Linked DNA regions of Flavisolibacter tropicus. The protein of the gene in region 2 interacts with the protein of the main gene of each other region in a pairwise test. Links are inferred from orthologs where the notes say so. Each region holds a gene or a part of one and is shown on either strand. Other genes may lie near its edges.

Region 1 (8,174 bases), 360 kb from region 2 along the record:
GAGGAAAGTATAGGCAGCAGCAATACAATAATGGCATAGGCGGTGGCCAATGCGTAATCGTACAGCGATGAGTTCTTAAATGTGCGGCCTAAGAAGGGTACCGTTTCTTCGCCATAGGCCTGCTTGGTAACGGCGGCAAAATAGATGGGAAAGAAGGTGGTGGTAATTACCAGGTTGTACACACTATTCGCCCAGTCGTACATGGCCCAGGCATTGATCACTTTTTTGGGGGCAGTCTGCATGTTCGGTTTTGTGAGCCATAAATATAGAAAGACCTAGTGGATATTGAATTGTATTATGAAAATCTGAATAACAAATACCAAAATACAAGGTACAAGATACAAGGAGCAAGGTACAAGGTTCAAAATCCAAATTCCAAAAGCGAAATCCGAATGCGTTTATAGTACTACCTATTGAAATGAAACTGGTGTTAGGGATGCTGCAGGGTAGAGGTGCCGTCTATTTTGTATAAGGTGTGTTTCTGTTCATCGGCAATTATCACCAGGGTGGGTGAATAGCCAAAAGCATATTCTCGTAGCCAATCCTGCCACACTTTAAAACCTTGCACAAGGTTTTCCTTGTCGGAAAGAAAGAGTTCTTTGTTGATGATAAATGTTACCTGGTACTGGTTTTCTTTCTTATTGAGGTATACCGTGCGCTTGTCTATGGTATTAAAGTAGCCGTAGCTTAGTAATACATTGCCTAAGCGTTTTGCCTCTGCATGTGTGGTTGCTACTTTCTGATAGACAACAGTGCTCTTTTCGTTAATAGCCACTTTGTCTTCCAATAAGCGACAACCGCTTAGGAGCAAAAGAAAACAGGAAAGCCATAGCAGCAGCTTCACCAGTTGTTATTTTAAGCGATTAAAGATAGCCGGCCGCAATAAGGCCCAAAAGAATAATACCTACAATAATACGGTAGATGCCAAATACGCGGAAGCCATATTTCTTCAGGTAATTGATAAAGAACTTGATGGCCACTATAGCCACTACAAAAGCCACTACATTGCCAATAGCAAAGGCATAGATGTTTTGTTTGCTATCCAAGATCAACTCATAGCCCTTGTGTACAGTAGTACCGTCGGTATGCCATTTTTTTAAGAACAGCGAGTAGGCCGCTGCAGCAAACATGGTAGGTACCGCCAGGAAGAAAGAGAATTCGGCTGCAAAGTTGCGCGACAGGCGTTGCTGCATACCGCCAATAATAGAAGCTGCACTGCGGCTTACACCCGGTATCATAGCCAGGATCTGCCACCAGCCAATGATAAAAGCTTTTTTGTATGTCAGTTTCTCGTCGGCTTCAATGAATTCGCCTGGAGTCAATTCTGTAGCAAAAAGATCAGGCGATTGCTTGACCGGTTGCTTGAACCATTTGTCTACATAAAGCAGTACAACACCACCTACTAATAAAGTAATGGCCACGGTGAGCACGCTTTCCAGTAAGGCTTCAATAACATCATTAAACAAAAAGCCCACGATCAGTGGCAGCATTCCCACAAAAAGCTTGGCGTAGAATTCTGGTTTATTGAACTGGAAGAATTTTTTCCAGTACAATACCACTACCGCCATGATAGCACCCAATTGAATGGCTACTTCAAACAGCTTGGTAAACTCGTTCGATTCTATACCCAGTAAGGAACTGGTAATGATCATATGCCCGGTTGAGGAAATAGGCAAAAACTCGGTTAGCCCTTCTACAATGGCTATAATGATGGCTTCAAAAAAACCCATTACTGAAAAACTAAAGCGTTATTTATTTTTAGGGTGGCGGAAGATTGCCACAATTAGAACTACCAATCCGATCAGGATAACAATCGGTGCTACGGTAATACGGCGTGCGCTGTATACCTCATTTGGATCAAACACATTGGGGTTGTCGCTGCGGCCACCAGCCATTAGCAGGAATCCAATGATCATAATGGCAATGCCGCCCAGCATCCATACCAGGTTTTGCTTATCAAATAGGGCAATAGACCTGTTTGGTGTTGTATCTTTTGCGGGTGTAGCCGTGGTTCTTTGACTTTTCATGACAAAACTTAAAGGGGCAAGATAAGTAGAAAATGAGTAATGAATCGTGAGTGGTCAATGGTGAGTGGTGAGTTAGGAGTCGTTTGCCCCACTAACTACTCACCACTCACCATTCACTAATACAGTTCGTCCAGCTTCATACGCAGGTATTTACGTACGCTGCGGTAGGTGCTGAAGAGGGTAATGGCGATACCTATAATTAATAAGGCAATGAATAAAAGGATCAGCGTCTTGGTATCGTTCAGGGCCCTTAATTCCGGCAGAAAGCTTTCTGCTGCCAGGGTTAAGCAATACACCAATATAATGGCAATGGTAGCACTAATAGCCCCGTTGACGATGGCTCGTACATTGAGCGGCTTAGCAATGAACATACGGGTAGCACCCACCATTTGCATGGTTTTGATCAGGAAGCGGTTAGAGAACATAGCCAGGCGAATGGTGTTGTCGATCAGTATGATCACTACCACGGCTAAAATAACGGCCAGCACCAATAGGATCAGGCTAATGCGGTTGATGTTCTTATTCAGGTTGGTTACCAACTCTTTAGGGTATTGAACATCGGAGATCAGCGGGTTGGCCTCGATGGTTTTTTCAATATTCGCCAACGTGTCGCTCTGTACATATTCGTTTTTCAACTTAAAGTTGATGCTGTTAGGCAGTGGGTTTTCGTCCAGTACGCCGGCCCAGTCCTGATTACCATCTTCCAGGTACTGTTTCTTGGCGGCCTCCTTGGTTACATACGTATATTGACGTACATAGGGTTGTTGCGCTATATAGTTTACGATAGCCGTACTGTCTTGCGAAGTGACATCGCTGCTTCTTAAATAAGCACGTACTTCCACGCTTTCCCTGAAATACTGGCCCAGTTTGTTGGCGTTGATCACCAGCCAGCCAATGATTCCCAGGAGGAAAAGGACAAGGGTGACACCCAAAATTGACATAAAGTACGAAGGTTTTCCACGCTTGGAACCTGCTCTACCGATTTGCGCCATGCTATCTGTTTTTATAAGGAGGAAACAAAAATAACCCTTTGAGCCTAAACCCGGCATACCGCTTATTAAAGCTTTGCCAATTCTCTAAGGCTGTTTATGATTATTTTTGCCTTGAACGGAGATTGGCCAGGGAATATTGCGGAAGGAGTTGACAAGTTGAAAGGTTGACAAGTTGACAAGGGAAATCGTAAAGAATGAGCCCATTCTATTATGAACGCAGTCAACATGTTAACCACATTGCCTTTTCAACTTATTAACTTGTCAACTAGTTAACCCCAGCTTCTCGTCTTACAATGACAACTTAAACAGAAACCAAATATCCTGATGGAGTATAATTTCAGAGCGATAGAGAAAAGATGGCAGCAACAGTGGACCGAGAGTAAGGTGTATCAGGTGCCCAACACATCTGATAAGCCAAAGTATTACGTACTGGATATGTTCCCTTACCCCAGTGGGGCGGGACTGCACGTAGGTCACCCTTTAGGATATATAGCCTCTGATATATTTGCCCGTTATAAGCGCTTAAAAGGCTTTAATGTGCTGCATCCTATGGGCTACGATGCCTTTGGCCTGCCCGCCGAGCAATACGCTATTGAGCATGGCGTGCACCCGGCCGTAAGTACCGCTAAGAATATTAAAACCTTCCGCGGCCAGCTGGATAAGATCGGCTTTTGCTTCGACTGGAGTCGGGAAGTGAACACTTCGGATCCAAAATACTATAAATGGACCCAGTGGATCTTCCTGCAACTGTTCAAAAGCTGGTATAACAGGAAGGCCAACAAAACAGAGCCTATCGACGGCCTGATCAAGGTATTTGAAGCGGAAGGGAATACAAATCATCCAATTCCCGATACCCAATTTCAAATTCCCAATTTCAAATCTCAAACCTGCAACTTCACTGCCGCAGACTGGAAAGGCTTTGATGAAAAAACAAAGCAGACCATCCTGATGGAGTACCGCGTGGCTTATTGCGGCTACGGTGAAGTAAACTGGTGCGAGGCCCTGGGGACGGTACTGGCCAACGATGAAGTGGTAAACGGTGTGAGTGAGCGTGGTGGCTACCCGGTAGTAAAGAAAAAGCTGCGCCAGTGGTACCTACGGATCACGGAATATGGCGATCGCCTGTTGGAAGGCTTGCAGCGTGTAGACTTCAGCGAGGCCATGAAGGAAATGCAAAGCAACTGGATTGGAAAGTCTAGCGGCGCTGAGATCACTTTCTCTATTCACAACTCACCATTCACCATTGACGTATACACTACTAGGCCTGACACCATCTTTGGTGTGGACTTTATGGTGGTGGCGCCTGAGCATGAACTGGTAGAGCAGATAGCTTCTGCAGAACAAAAAGCGGCTGTGGAAGAATACATTGCCTATGTAAAGAGTCGCAGCGAGCGCGAGCGGATGGCGGAGAAAAAGATCAGTGGTGTATTTACTGGTGCGTATGCCGTACACCCATTCTCTGGTCGAGAAATTCCCATTTGGATATCAGAATACGTATTAGCAGGCTATGGTACTGGTGCTATTATGGCCGTGCCTAGCGGTGATGAGCGTGATCATAAGTTTGCCCAATATTTTAATATACCTATCACCAACATCTTTGGTGAAGCGTATACAGGCGAAGATGCGGTAACGTCTAAAGACCTGGTGCTGCACCAGAGTGCGTTTTTGGATGGCCTGACGTATAAAGAAGCCACGGAAAAAGTAATTAGCAAGCTGGAGGAAATGGGAATTGGTAAACGTAAGGTCAATTTCAAGATCCGGGATGCGGCGTTTAGTCGCCAGCGCTACTGGGGTGAGCCCTTCCCCATCAAATGGATCGATGGTGTAGCCTATCCGCTGGATGAAAGCGAGCTGCCTCTAGAACTGCCACATGTGGAAAGCTACAAGCCAGGACCAGAGGGTGAAGGCCCGCTGGCTAACATACCCGAATGGACCGCACAACAGCTGGAAACGAACACCATGCCGGGCTATGCCGGATCCTCATGGTACTTCCTGCGTTATATGGACCCGCACAATGAAGCAACGTTTTCCGATAAAAACATCAGCGCTTACTGGAACCAGGTAGACCTTTATGTAGGTGGTACTGAGCATGCCGTAGGGCACTTGTTATATAGCCGGATGTGGGTAAAGGCCATGTATGATCTTGGCTTTATCACGTTTGACGAGCCGTATAAGAAGTTGCTGAACCAAGGCATGATCCAAGGTTCATCCCGTTTTGTATATCGTGTAAGAGGTACTAATAAATATGTATCTGCAGGACTAAAGGACCAATATGAAACCGATGACCTGCATGTGGACGTAAATATGGTGGACGGCGTAGATTTGGATGTAGACGCCTTTAAAAAGTGGAAGCCTGATTTTGCAGACGCGGAATTTATTTTGGAAGACGGTAAGTACATCTGCGGTGTGGAAGTAGAGAAGATGAGTAAGAGCAAGGTGAACACCGTGAACCCCGATAACATCGTAGAAAAATACGGTGCCGATACCTTCCGTATGTACGAGATGTTCCTCGGTCCTGTAGAAATGAGCAAGCCTTGGGATACCAAGGGTATTGAGGGCGTACACCGTTTCTTAAAAAAACTCTGGCGCTTGTTTGCCAACGAAAATGGCCTGGTGGTAACTAATGATAAGGCTACGCCAGAAGAATGGAAGGTGTTGCATAAAACCATTAAGAAGATTGAAGAAGATACGGAACGTTTCTCTTTCAATACAGCAGTGAGTGCCTTCATGGTTTGTGTGAATGAGTTGCAGGATTTGAAGTGTAACAAGCGCGAGGTGTTGGAGCCAATGTTGATCTTGTTAACACCGTATGCTCCGCATATTGCTGAAGAACTGTGGCACCAATTGGGCAATACAACTACGATACTGGATGCAGCTTATCCGAAGTTTGAAGCACAGTACCTGGTAGAGAGCACAAAAGATTATCCAGTGTCTATTAATGGTAAAATGCGTACACAGATCACTATTGATCTGAATGCTACACAAGATCAGGTGCAGGAGATCGTACTGGCAAATGAGATCGTACAAAAGTGGATGGAGGGCAAGCCTTTGAAGAAGTTCATCTTTGTGAAGGGTAAGATGGTGAATGTGGTGGTGTAGTTCTTATTAAACAAGTATTTCATAAAGAAGCGGCCCTACCTGATCAGGTAGGGCCGCTTCTTTTATACTTGGGTTTGGCAAAGCTAGTACTCCATTTTTCGGAAGGCCCTTTCAGCGCCTTTTATTTCATCCCATAATACCAACGTTTGACCCAGTTTGAATTGGCCGGTATACTTGTTTGTGTGACTTTCTATCTGAAAGTTCCAATGCTTATAACCTGCGCTTTTAGCCTCGTCTGTTGATGTTATCTTAAGGCTGATCGGTTTAGTAAAGAGGTCGGCTTCGCTTACGGTAAGACCGAACGAGATCTTGTTATCATCAATAACCAGATCTCGCATATTAGTAACAAAGAACCCTGGTATATGCGGGTGTCCTTCTGGAACTTCCTCCGTGGCTTCTTCAAAGTCTGTTGATGGGCCAAAGTACAAGCCGGTAATACGTCCGTCCTCTTTCCAAAGTACAATGTAATGGTTCTCTTTTATGCCCTTTTTATTAAAGGGAAAGTTGTTGATATATTCATAGGTGCCCACATAGGACGGATACTTATTGTTGTTTTCTGTGTCCGTAGCTGCTGCTATTGTTTCGTTGGAAGTCAAGCGTGCGCTAGGGTTGCGGCCATTACGGATAACAGTAGTCATCTTTTTAGTAATGAGATCCAGTTTGTGGATATTCTCTTCCTTTTCATGATCATAAGAACCACAAAAGAAAAGTTCGTTCTGGTTGTTTAAAAACAAGTCGCCTGTACAGCTCATGCCTTTGGGGGAGAGACGCGTAAGGGCACTTGTTTTCAGGTTGTACATAAATACAGCTCCTACTGGCATGCCTGCTGCGTCAAAAGCATCGGCGGTAAACAGCAAGAATTGCTCGTCTGGCGTAAGGATAAATTTGGAGTCACTGGATGTTGAATAATCCTTGGTAATAGGGCCCAGGTTATAGTTTTTTACCAGCTGTCCGTTGCGCTCATAGATATAGAGTTTATTCATATCCTGTACAAGGATGCGCTTACTATCTGCTGCCCAGCTTGGTGCATAACTTTCATGCGCACGGGTGAGCAGGCGAAAGCTTTGATCAACAAAAGAGAATAAGCCCGTATACCAAACACCATCCACAAATGTTTGAAAGGCAAGGTAGTTGCCATCCGGCGACCATACCGGTGCATACGATGTATGATTGCCTACGTTTATAGTCAGGTGTTTTTTAGTGTCTAACGAATAAGCCACCACTTTTCTAGTGCCGGTAGTATTGCTGGTATAGGCGATTTTGGAACCATCGGGCGAAAGACAGGCATCGTTTCCCTGAATGACTGAAACGGCCTTATTGGCTTTTTCATCAAAAACAAAGATTTTATCAGCCCGTTGGAAAGCCAGGTTGAAAGTAAGCGTTTGTGCCTGGCAGTTGTAAGCCAATACCAGAAGAAAAAGAAAAAAGCGCATAGGATATTTTGAATGCAAAGTACTTGTTTAGAAAAATAGGCATATCTCACAACTATCTTTTTTGATGCGTTCTTTAAAAAAGGTGTGAAATACGGAGATGAGAAAATAAGTAGTGTGCTGATTTCTTTAAAGGGCTACTTTGTTAATTAATCCAACTGATGTCAGGTCGGTTACATACTTTTCCTTAAATTAGAGGTAATTACTATTAACCAAGAGTTACATCTTCACCTTTCATATTAATTGGAATTTGTTGGTACGGCTTTGTTGCTAACTGTTATATAAAAGTTAAGGAGGCATGATGTTATTATTTGCAGATGTTTTTGGTGCTCCCAAAATTCCCTTCGCGGGTATTGATAAGGTAAAAGATAATGTACCAGATGTTATTATCTGGGCCGCACCGGTTATGTTTTTCTTTGTACTCCTGGAGTGGGTAATCTCGCGTTGGCAACACCGTAAGTTATACGATAAAAAAGAAACAATTGGTTCCATTTGCGTAGGTATTGGTAATGTGGCCATCAATACAGTCCTGAAGCTAACCTTGTTGTATGGTTATATAGCGCTCTATAATTTATTTCCCTGGCGCATGCACTTTAGCTGGTGGAGTTTTATTCCCTGTTATATAC
Region 2 (7,765 bases):
GAATGTTTACTACCGGCGTTACGGAAATGTTGTTGACATTGCGGTTGACATACACATGGTATTCACCGGGTTGTAAACTAATGGTTTGCGCTGTTCCTGTAGACGTAAAGGTGGTGTTACCAAAATAGTCGTACCAGGTACCGGCCGTTGGGAAGGTTACGGTGCTACTGGTGGTTGTTACATCAAAGTTGCCCACCACTACCAGCATAGATGTATCGCCACTGGCCACTTTCAACCATTTAAAGGCATCGCTAAAGTTTTGTGTAATAGTGCCGCTTTGAAACAACTCCTTATACCAAGCGTGAAAGCGCAGGGCATTTAAACCACTATATATATTATATACGCTTTGGCGACGAGGCTCGTTTTTATAATCCCAGCGAATGGGCTTGGGATCTAATTTTTTATCACAGTTGCCGCTTTCATCGTTATTGCTGGATAAGTAACAACGGGAGAAGTCGTAACCCAGCTCGCCAAACTGCCAGATCATCTTAGGACCGGGGATGGTTAACAGAAAGGCAGCATCCAACTCCATGCGTTTTAAGGCAGTAGCTGTATCCTTAATGGAATAGCCACTAACAGCATTCCCATATTTGATACTCTTATACGTTACACGCTCTTCATCGTGACTTTCCATATAGGTAACGAGGTGCGGTTGTGTCCAACCACGTACGCTGTGGATACCCCAATCAAAATTCCAGCGGTCGCGGTAGCCCATAGCTGCCTGCATGTAGCTATCGTTTAAATTACCCCAAAGCAGGAAGCCATTATCGGCCAGCTGCTTTTCTTCTGTGTTAGCCGTTAGGTGCTCCAATATCATATAGGCATCGGGAGCTACTGCTTTTACGGCATTGGCATAACCATTCAATATAGCCACCCGGCTAGCGTCGTAGGCAGACATGTCTGCGTCACTGGTAGAAACCTTTTGTGTAAGTCCCTTGGTAAAATCCAGGCGGTAGCCATCTATTTTATATTCGGTGAGCCAGTGTTGCAACACGCGGCCAAAGAAGTATTTGGTATCGGCGCTTTCATGATTAAAGTCTTCACCAAAGCCAAAGGCGTGTGGCTGTACTGTGTTGTACCAGGGATTATTACTGGCAGGACGGTTGTTAGCTGCATCCCAATACAACTGGGCTAACGGTGAAGGACCATAGGTATGGTTCAACACCATATCCATGATAACAGCAATGCCGTTTTGGTGGCACTTATCAATAAAGGCCTTGAGCTGATTGGCCGGACCATAGTATTTATCAGGAGCAAAGTATTGGAAACCATTGTAGCCCCAGCTAAGGTTGCCTTCAAACTCATTTACCGGCATCAACTCAATAGCGTTTATACCAAGGCGTTTGAAATAGCTTAGGGTGTCGGAAAGTGTTTTCCAGTCGTGGTTGGCAATAAAATCACGCACCAACACTTCATAGATCACCAAGCCGCGTTTATCCGGCCGAGAGAAGTTAGTAACACTCCAATTATACGCTGGTGCACCGGGCTGAAGTACACTAACCATTCCGGTTGTTTTGCCAGTTGGATAGGCTTTCAGATTAGGATAAGTAGTAGCAGAAATAAAACCATCGTTATTTGGATCCAGTATCTTTTCTGCATAAGGATCGGCAATCTTTAAGGCATTATCTACCTGGTATTGAAAGCCGTATTCAGTACCTGCAGTAAGTCCCTCCAGTCGTAGCCAAAACTTCTTGCCATCGGGTGTTTTATTCATGATGTAGTTGTTGCTGGGTGTCCAGTTATTGAAATCACCAATCAGACTGACAATGTTTTTTCCCGGGGCATGCAACACCAATGTGGCAGCGGTGCCGCTTGCATCATAGTTAATACCATCCTTAACACCAGCAGGCAGATCGGCCACTGGCGAGGTTACGCTACCCACCGTTAACTGCAGATTAGTAGTAGCGGTTTGTGTACCATCGTTAGCCGTTACTTGTACCTGGTACAAACCAGCCGTAACATAGTTAACGGTAAAGGTTTGCTCGTTAGTAACCGATAGCGTTTGCACTGTGCCATTACCAGCGTTCAGTGTTACGCTGGAAGGTTTATTCACTGCTACTTTAAATGTATACGCACCCACCGGAATGGTTTGGGTTTCCGGTTGTGGATTGAATAGAGGTTGCATAGCCGGCTCCAGCAGTTGCACGGCTAAATCAGCGTTATATACCGGAATGTACATGTCGCTGTTATCGGCATTAGCCTGTTTTTTAGAACCATTGCCCGTACGGAACAGAATGGCAATTTTGCGGATGGTTTCTGCCGCCGGCACACCAAAATAGCTTTTCAAGCTACCGTTGATGGTAAACGTCCATTTATTATTACCGATGTAAGTGGCTTGCAGGGATGCGTTGGGCTGGTTGAAATTTTGGCTGAACTTCACATACTTCCAATCGTTAGCTGTTGTGCTGAGATTGGTAATCACCCCTAAGTGTACATAGACATCGTTATTGGGGGTATAATTCAATAATCCTTTGTTTCCCTTATTGGCATCCACGGTTATAACGAGGTTTTGAGCAGCGTCATTTTCTGCAGGGAACAGGGGGGTATAGGTCAGCAGTTGGGCACGTAAGCACATAGATAGGGCCATGGTGCTTATAAGCAGCAGCATTCTCTTCATAGCAAGCGAATAATTGGCTAAAGATACAATATGTACTGAAAACACATTGTGCCGGCTTATTTTTTTCCAACTTTCTTTTGAGGGAAGGCTGGGAGAAAGCTGCACGCTGCAAGCCAAACAGCCGAGAGAGAGTTCAGGGTTGACAGACGACAGTCCACGGGAGAAAAGTCATTGGTGAGTGGTGAGTAATGAGTAATGAGTATGGAGTCCATAGTGAATGTATATAGGAGTAGAATAGGAGGAGTAGTGAATGTGGAAGGCAGGTAGAGGGCTTTATCTGTGCAGTTGGTACGGACTTACCTACAGAAGAGGTACAGATTAGGTACAGAAGAGGTACAAGAGAGGCACAAGAGACTAGGGATAGAGGAAGGATAAAGCAGGGGCTGTATACTCCCCCATGCGCGCCCCCAACCTCTAAAGGGGCACCTGCGCACAGAAGGCTTCTGTCCTAACATTTCCTTTTCATCTATTATAAACTCTGCTAATCTGTGATCCTCTTTTTCTCTTTAGCTCTTTGCAAAACCCCTCCTCAGTGGCGCCACGGTGTGCTCTGCGTGAAACGCCATCCAGAAATCTTCAAATCTGAAATCTTAAATCCCAAATCGTACTACTTTTAGGGCGTATGACAGACCGCGTAAAAGAATTACAACAGCACACAGTAGCCCTACTAAAAACTGCCAAAGCAGAAGGCATTACTCCCTCTGCTATCAATACCCTGCGTGAAGTACTCCGTTTTCATGAGTACCGCTATTATATACAAAACGACCCGCTGGTCTCTGACTTTGAGTACGATACCCTGTACAAAAGTTTGGAAAAGCTGGAAACCGAAAACCCCGACCTGATCACTTCCGATTCACCCACTCAGCGTGTGGGTAAGGGATTGACCAAGGAGTTTCCAACGGTGCAACATTTGGTACCCATGCTGTCGTTAGACAACTCTTATAACAGTGATGACCTGTTAGACTTTGACCGTAAAGCACGGGAACTAACTGGTGAGTCGGTCATTGAATATTGTGTAGAGCCCAAGTTTGACGGAGCCTCTATATCACTCCTATATGAAGACGACCGGCTGGTTCGTGGCGCCACACGCGGTGATGGCGTATATGGGGATGATATTACACCCAACATTCGCCAGATCCGCACCATTCCCTTAAGTGCGCACTTTGCTACTTATGGTTTAGACACCGTAGAGATCCGCGGAGAGGTACTGATCAACAAGAACAATTTTGCCAAGTTTAATGAAGCTGTAGTAGAAGCTGGTGGACAGCCATTAGCCAATCCACGTAATGCAGCGTCTGGTACCTTACGTATTAAAGACCCTTTGGAAGTGGGCCGTCGTAAGTTGGAAGCTTTTACATATAGCCTGGGTTACTTCTCTATCCTACCGGGACATGAAGGACCTCATACGCACTCCGAAACATTGGAGATGCTGTGGAACCTGGGTTTCCGCAGTCCCAATAAAGAAAAGAAGGTATTCAACGGCATACAAGCTGTAATCGATTATTGTACCGAGTTTGAAGCACACCGTGATGATCTGCCTTATGAAATAGATGGCATGGTGATCAAGGTTAACCGCTTTGACCTACAGGATAAAATGGGTATGACCACCCACCACCCTCGCTGGGCCATAGCCTACAAGTTCAAAGCTCGTCAGGCCACCAGCAAACTTCTTAGAGTAGAATATCAGGTAGGTAGAACTGGTAATATTGGCCCTGTAGCCAAGATAGAACCGGTAGCTATAGGTGGTGTTACCGTTTCTTCTATTTCCTTATTTAACGAAGACAATATCCGTGATAAGGATCTTCGTATAGGCGATACCGTATTAGTAGAGCGGGCTGGCGATGTGATACCTTATATTGTTAAATCCATGCATGAGTTACGCACCGGTAATGAACAAGTCATTCAGTTTCCCCGTAACTGTCCAGCTTGTGGTGATGAGTTATACCGTGCGGAGGAAGAAGCGGCCTGGCGTTGTACAAACATCAACTGTTCAGCCCAGGTGCTAGAGCGCCTCTTCCATTTTGCCTCAAAAGATGCTATGGACATTCGTGGCTTGGGTGAAGCTAATATTGAGAAGTTTTATAATCTGGGACTGTTGTGCACCATACCACAGATTTACCAGCTGGACTATGAGAAAATAGGAACCCTTGAAGGCTTTGGTCCCAAATCAATTACTAATCTGCAAACAGCAATTGCCAACTCCAAGAATCAACCTTTACACCGATTGATGTTTGCCCTGGGCGTGCGCCATGTAGGTGAAACGATGGCTAAAACCTTAGCGCATGCAGTGAACCATCTGCTTGACCTACAGCGCTTTACAGAGGCTGACCTGATGAATTTAGAAGACGTAGGCCCCAAGGTTGCTAACAGTGTATTTACCTTTTTCCAGAACGATGACAACATTAAAATGTTGCAGGAACTGGAAGGTTTAGGTCTGCAGTTAGTAAATGCCAAGAAGGATTTTGGCAATGGTGGCAACCTGGAAGGACAAACGTTTTTGTTCACTGGTTCAATGGTCAAATTAAAACGCAGTGAGGCTGAAGCGTTAGTAGAAGAGAATGGCGGAAAGATCGTGTCTGGCGTAAGCAGCAAGCTCAATTATTTAGTGGTTGGAGAGGACGCTGGAAGCAAGTTAGAGAAGGCAAAGAAGATTACTTCAATCAAAATAATTACGGAAGATCAATTTTTGAGGATGATTGGCAAAGTTTAGATAAGAAATTGTTTGGAAACGTTTTAACTTAGGAGTAGAATTCTAACTGGTAAGCTCCATCTATTCTCCATTTCAATTGATTAGTATGATAAATAAACAACCCGGCGAAGTGTGGAAACCACTTGTTTTTAGCGGCAGTGGTGCGTTACGCAACCGTTATGCTGTTTCCTCACACGGACGTATCGCCTCTTATAAAGAAGATATTTTAAAAGACGGTAAGCTACTAAACGGCTCTATTACAACGGGCTACCGTACGCTAAATTTACACCGTCCCGGTAATAAGGGCACCTTGTACATCCACCGCGAGCTGGCCCGTTTGTTCCTGAAAAGGACATCGCCCAAGTACAAGTTCGTGATCCACAAGAACCACGACAAGCTCGACAATAACATCAAGAACCTGCAGTGGGCTACATTGGATGAGATGATTGAACATCAACAAGGCAGCCCGGCTAAGATTGCTTACAAAGAAAAGCAAGCTAACCGCACAGTAGGCTTGAAACTAACCGCTACGCAAGTACGAAGAATCAAAGACCAGCTGAACAATAAGAACCGTCGTTTGACTATTAAGCAGATTGCCGACAAATATGCTGTAAGTGAAATGACCTTATACCGCATTAAAAGCGGCGAGAACTGGTCAAGAGTATAGAACCACGATTTTTAGGATTAAGAAGGATTAGGAGGAGAATGCTTATCACCTCCTAATCCTTCTTATGATTTTAAGACATGCCTCATTCTATATTTCCCAATAATCCTCATCAATCAAGTTAACCTTAGTTCTATTATGCTTGAACCACAGACCCTTACCTTTTTAAAACAGCTCAAGAAGAATAATAACAAACCTTGGTTTGATGCACACCGCGCGCAGTATGAAGCCGCGCGTATAGACTTTCAGAATTTTATTCAATTGGTCATTGACCGCTTGCAACAAAGCGACCCGTCTATTACAGGCACTATAGCCCGGAATTGTATGTTCCGCATCAACCGCGACATCCGCTTCTCTAACGACAAAACGCCTTACAAGACCAACTTTGGTGCTAGTATTAAAACAGGCGGCCGCAAGTCGGGACTGGCAGGCTATTATTTTCACCTGGAGCCCGGTAGCAGCTTTGTAGGAGGTGGCCTGTGGATGCCCGAAGCCCCTGCATTAAAAGCTGTACGCCAGGAGATCGATTATAACTGGGATGAGTTTCAAGCTATCATAAAAGCCAAGACCTTTCAGAAGAACTTTGGGGATGTGTATTCAGCCGATGAGATACGCTTATCTACTGTACCGAAAGGCTATGAAAAAGATAACCCTGCTATTGAATATTTAAAACTAAAAAGCTTTATTGCCGAAACATCCATAACCGACGAAGAACTCTTCACCGCTTCATTGCACAAAAAAACAGTAGCTGCTTTTGAGGCCCTGCAACCATTACTACAGTTTATCAACAGAGCAATAACGGATTAAAAACCTTTTAATCTATTCAGTACGTATCAGATGACGGCTGCTAGTGGGCAGATGACAGGAAGTTCCTCTGTCAACGATCAGCTGTCAACTTAATACGCCCCATATTCATAAAAACAAATTAAAACAAACTATATGGCAAAGGTTTGGTTCTTAACAGGCGCTTCCAGTGGTTTGGGAGAGGCTCTTGCACAGGCAATTATTGATAAAGGAGATATGGTCGCAGCTACGTTTCGCAGCGAAGAACAGGCCATTGCATTTAATAATCAACACCCGGAACGAGGTATTGGGCTTGTCTTAGATGTAACAGCAACAGACAAGATCAAGGCCGTAGTAGCCAGGGCCTATACACATTTTGGTTCTATTGATGTATTAGTTAATAATGCCGGCTATGGTACTGTTGGTGCCATTGAAGAGTTTAGTTTGGAAGAAATACGCCAGCAAATGGAAACCAACTTCTTTGGCACTGTAGCCGTAACCAAAGAAGTGCTACCGATAATGCGGGAGAAAAGAAGTGGCCATATTGTGCAACTCTCTTCCGTGTCTGGCATCCGGGCACTGGGAGGTTTTGGTATTTATAACGCCAGCAAGTTTGCACTGGAAGGTTTTAGTGAAGCCCTGGCGCAGGAAGTAGCTCCTTTCAATATCCGTGTCACCATAGTAGAGCCAGGCCCCTTCCGCACCCAATTTGCCGGCACCTCTATTAAAATGCCGCAAAAAAGACTGGAAGACTACCAGCATACTCCAGTAGGAACTATGTACAAGTATATACAGGAGGCCAATGGCAAACAAGAAGGCGATCCGGTTAAAGGCGCTCGAGCCATTGTAGACTTTGTTTATAGCGATAATGAGTCCTTACGTTTGCCGCTGGGCCAATTAGCATTGGCTGGAATTAAGGCCAAACTTCAGTCCGTACAAAAGGATCTGGAAGCGAATGAAGCGGTGGCGGCATCGGTCATTTTTTCTGAAACAGGGGCTCATAAGAGTTGAA

Evidence for each region. Proteins that work in one complex are often made in the same cells at the same time.
Region 1: the proteins of ligA (region 2) and leuS interact in binary tests that used the Escherichia coli proteins (3 or more experiments, as listed by UniProt). The link is inferred for Flavisolibacter tropicus from one-to-one orthologs.

What each region holds. Positions count from the first base shown.
Region 1 is NZ_CP011390.1:4,538,221-4,546,394, forward strand. What follows is about bases 2,950-6,318. They hold leuS (leucine--tRNA ligase), read left to right. Parts: upstream 2,950-3,343; coding sequence 3,344-6,118; downstream 6,119-6,318. Other genes in these bases: SY85_RS19425 (cell division protein FtsX), read right to left, coding at 2,950-2,968; SY85_RS19435 (TolB family protein), read right to left, coding at 6,202-6,318. Also shown: SY85_RS19405 (MFS transporter), read right to left, coding at 1-242; SY85_RS19410 (hypothetical protein), read right to left, coding at 431-844; SY85_RS19415 (undecaprenyl-diphosphate phosphatase), read right to left, coding at 864-1,730; SY85_RS19420 (DUF3098 domain-containing protein), read right to left, coding at 1,749-2,027; more of SY85_RS19425, read right to left, coding at 2,144-2,949; more of SY85_RS19435, read right to left, coding at 6,319-7,551; SY85_RS19440 (sterol desaturase family protein), read left to right, coding at 7,847-8,174.
Region 2 is NZ_CP011390.1:4,181,571-4,189,335, reverse strand. Bases 2,824-5,783 are described here. They hold ligA (NAD-dependent DNA ligase LigA), read left to right. Parts: upstream 2,824-3,239; coding sequence 3,240-5,327; downstream 5,328-5,783. Other genes in these bases: SY85_RS17845 (NUMOD4 domain-containing protein), read left to right, coding at 5,413-5,783. Outside these bases: SY85_RS17855 (alpha-amylase family glycosyl hydrolase), read right to left, coding at 1-2,617; more of SY85_RS17845, read left to right, coding at 5,784-5,973; SY85_RS17840 (DUF2461 domain-containing protein), read left to right, coding at 6,109-6,777; SY85_RS17835 (oxidoreductase), read left to right, coding at 6,910-7,764. UniProt on the Escherichia coli protein: DNA ligase that catalyzes the formation of phosphodiester linkages between 5'-phosphoryl and 3'-hydroxyl groups in double-stranded DNA using NAD as a coenzyme and as the energy source for the reaction.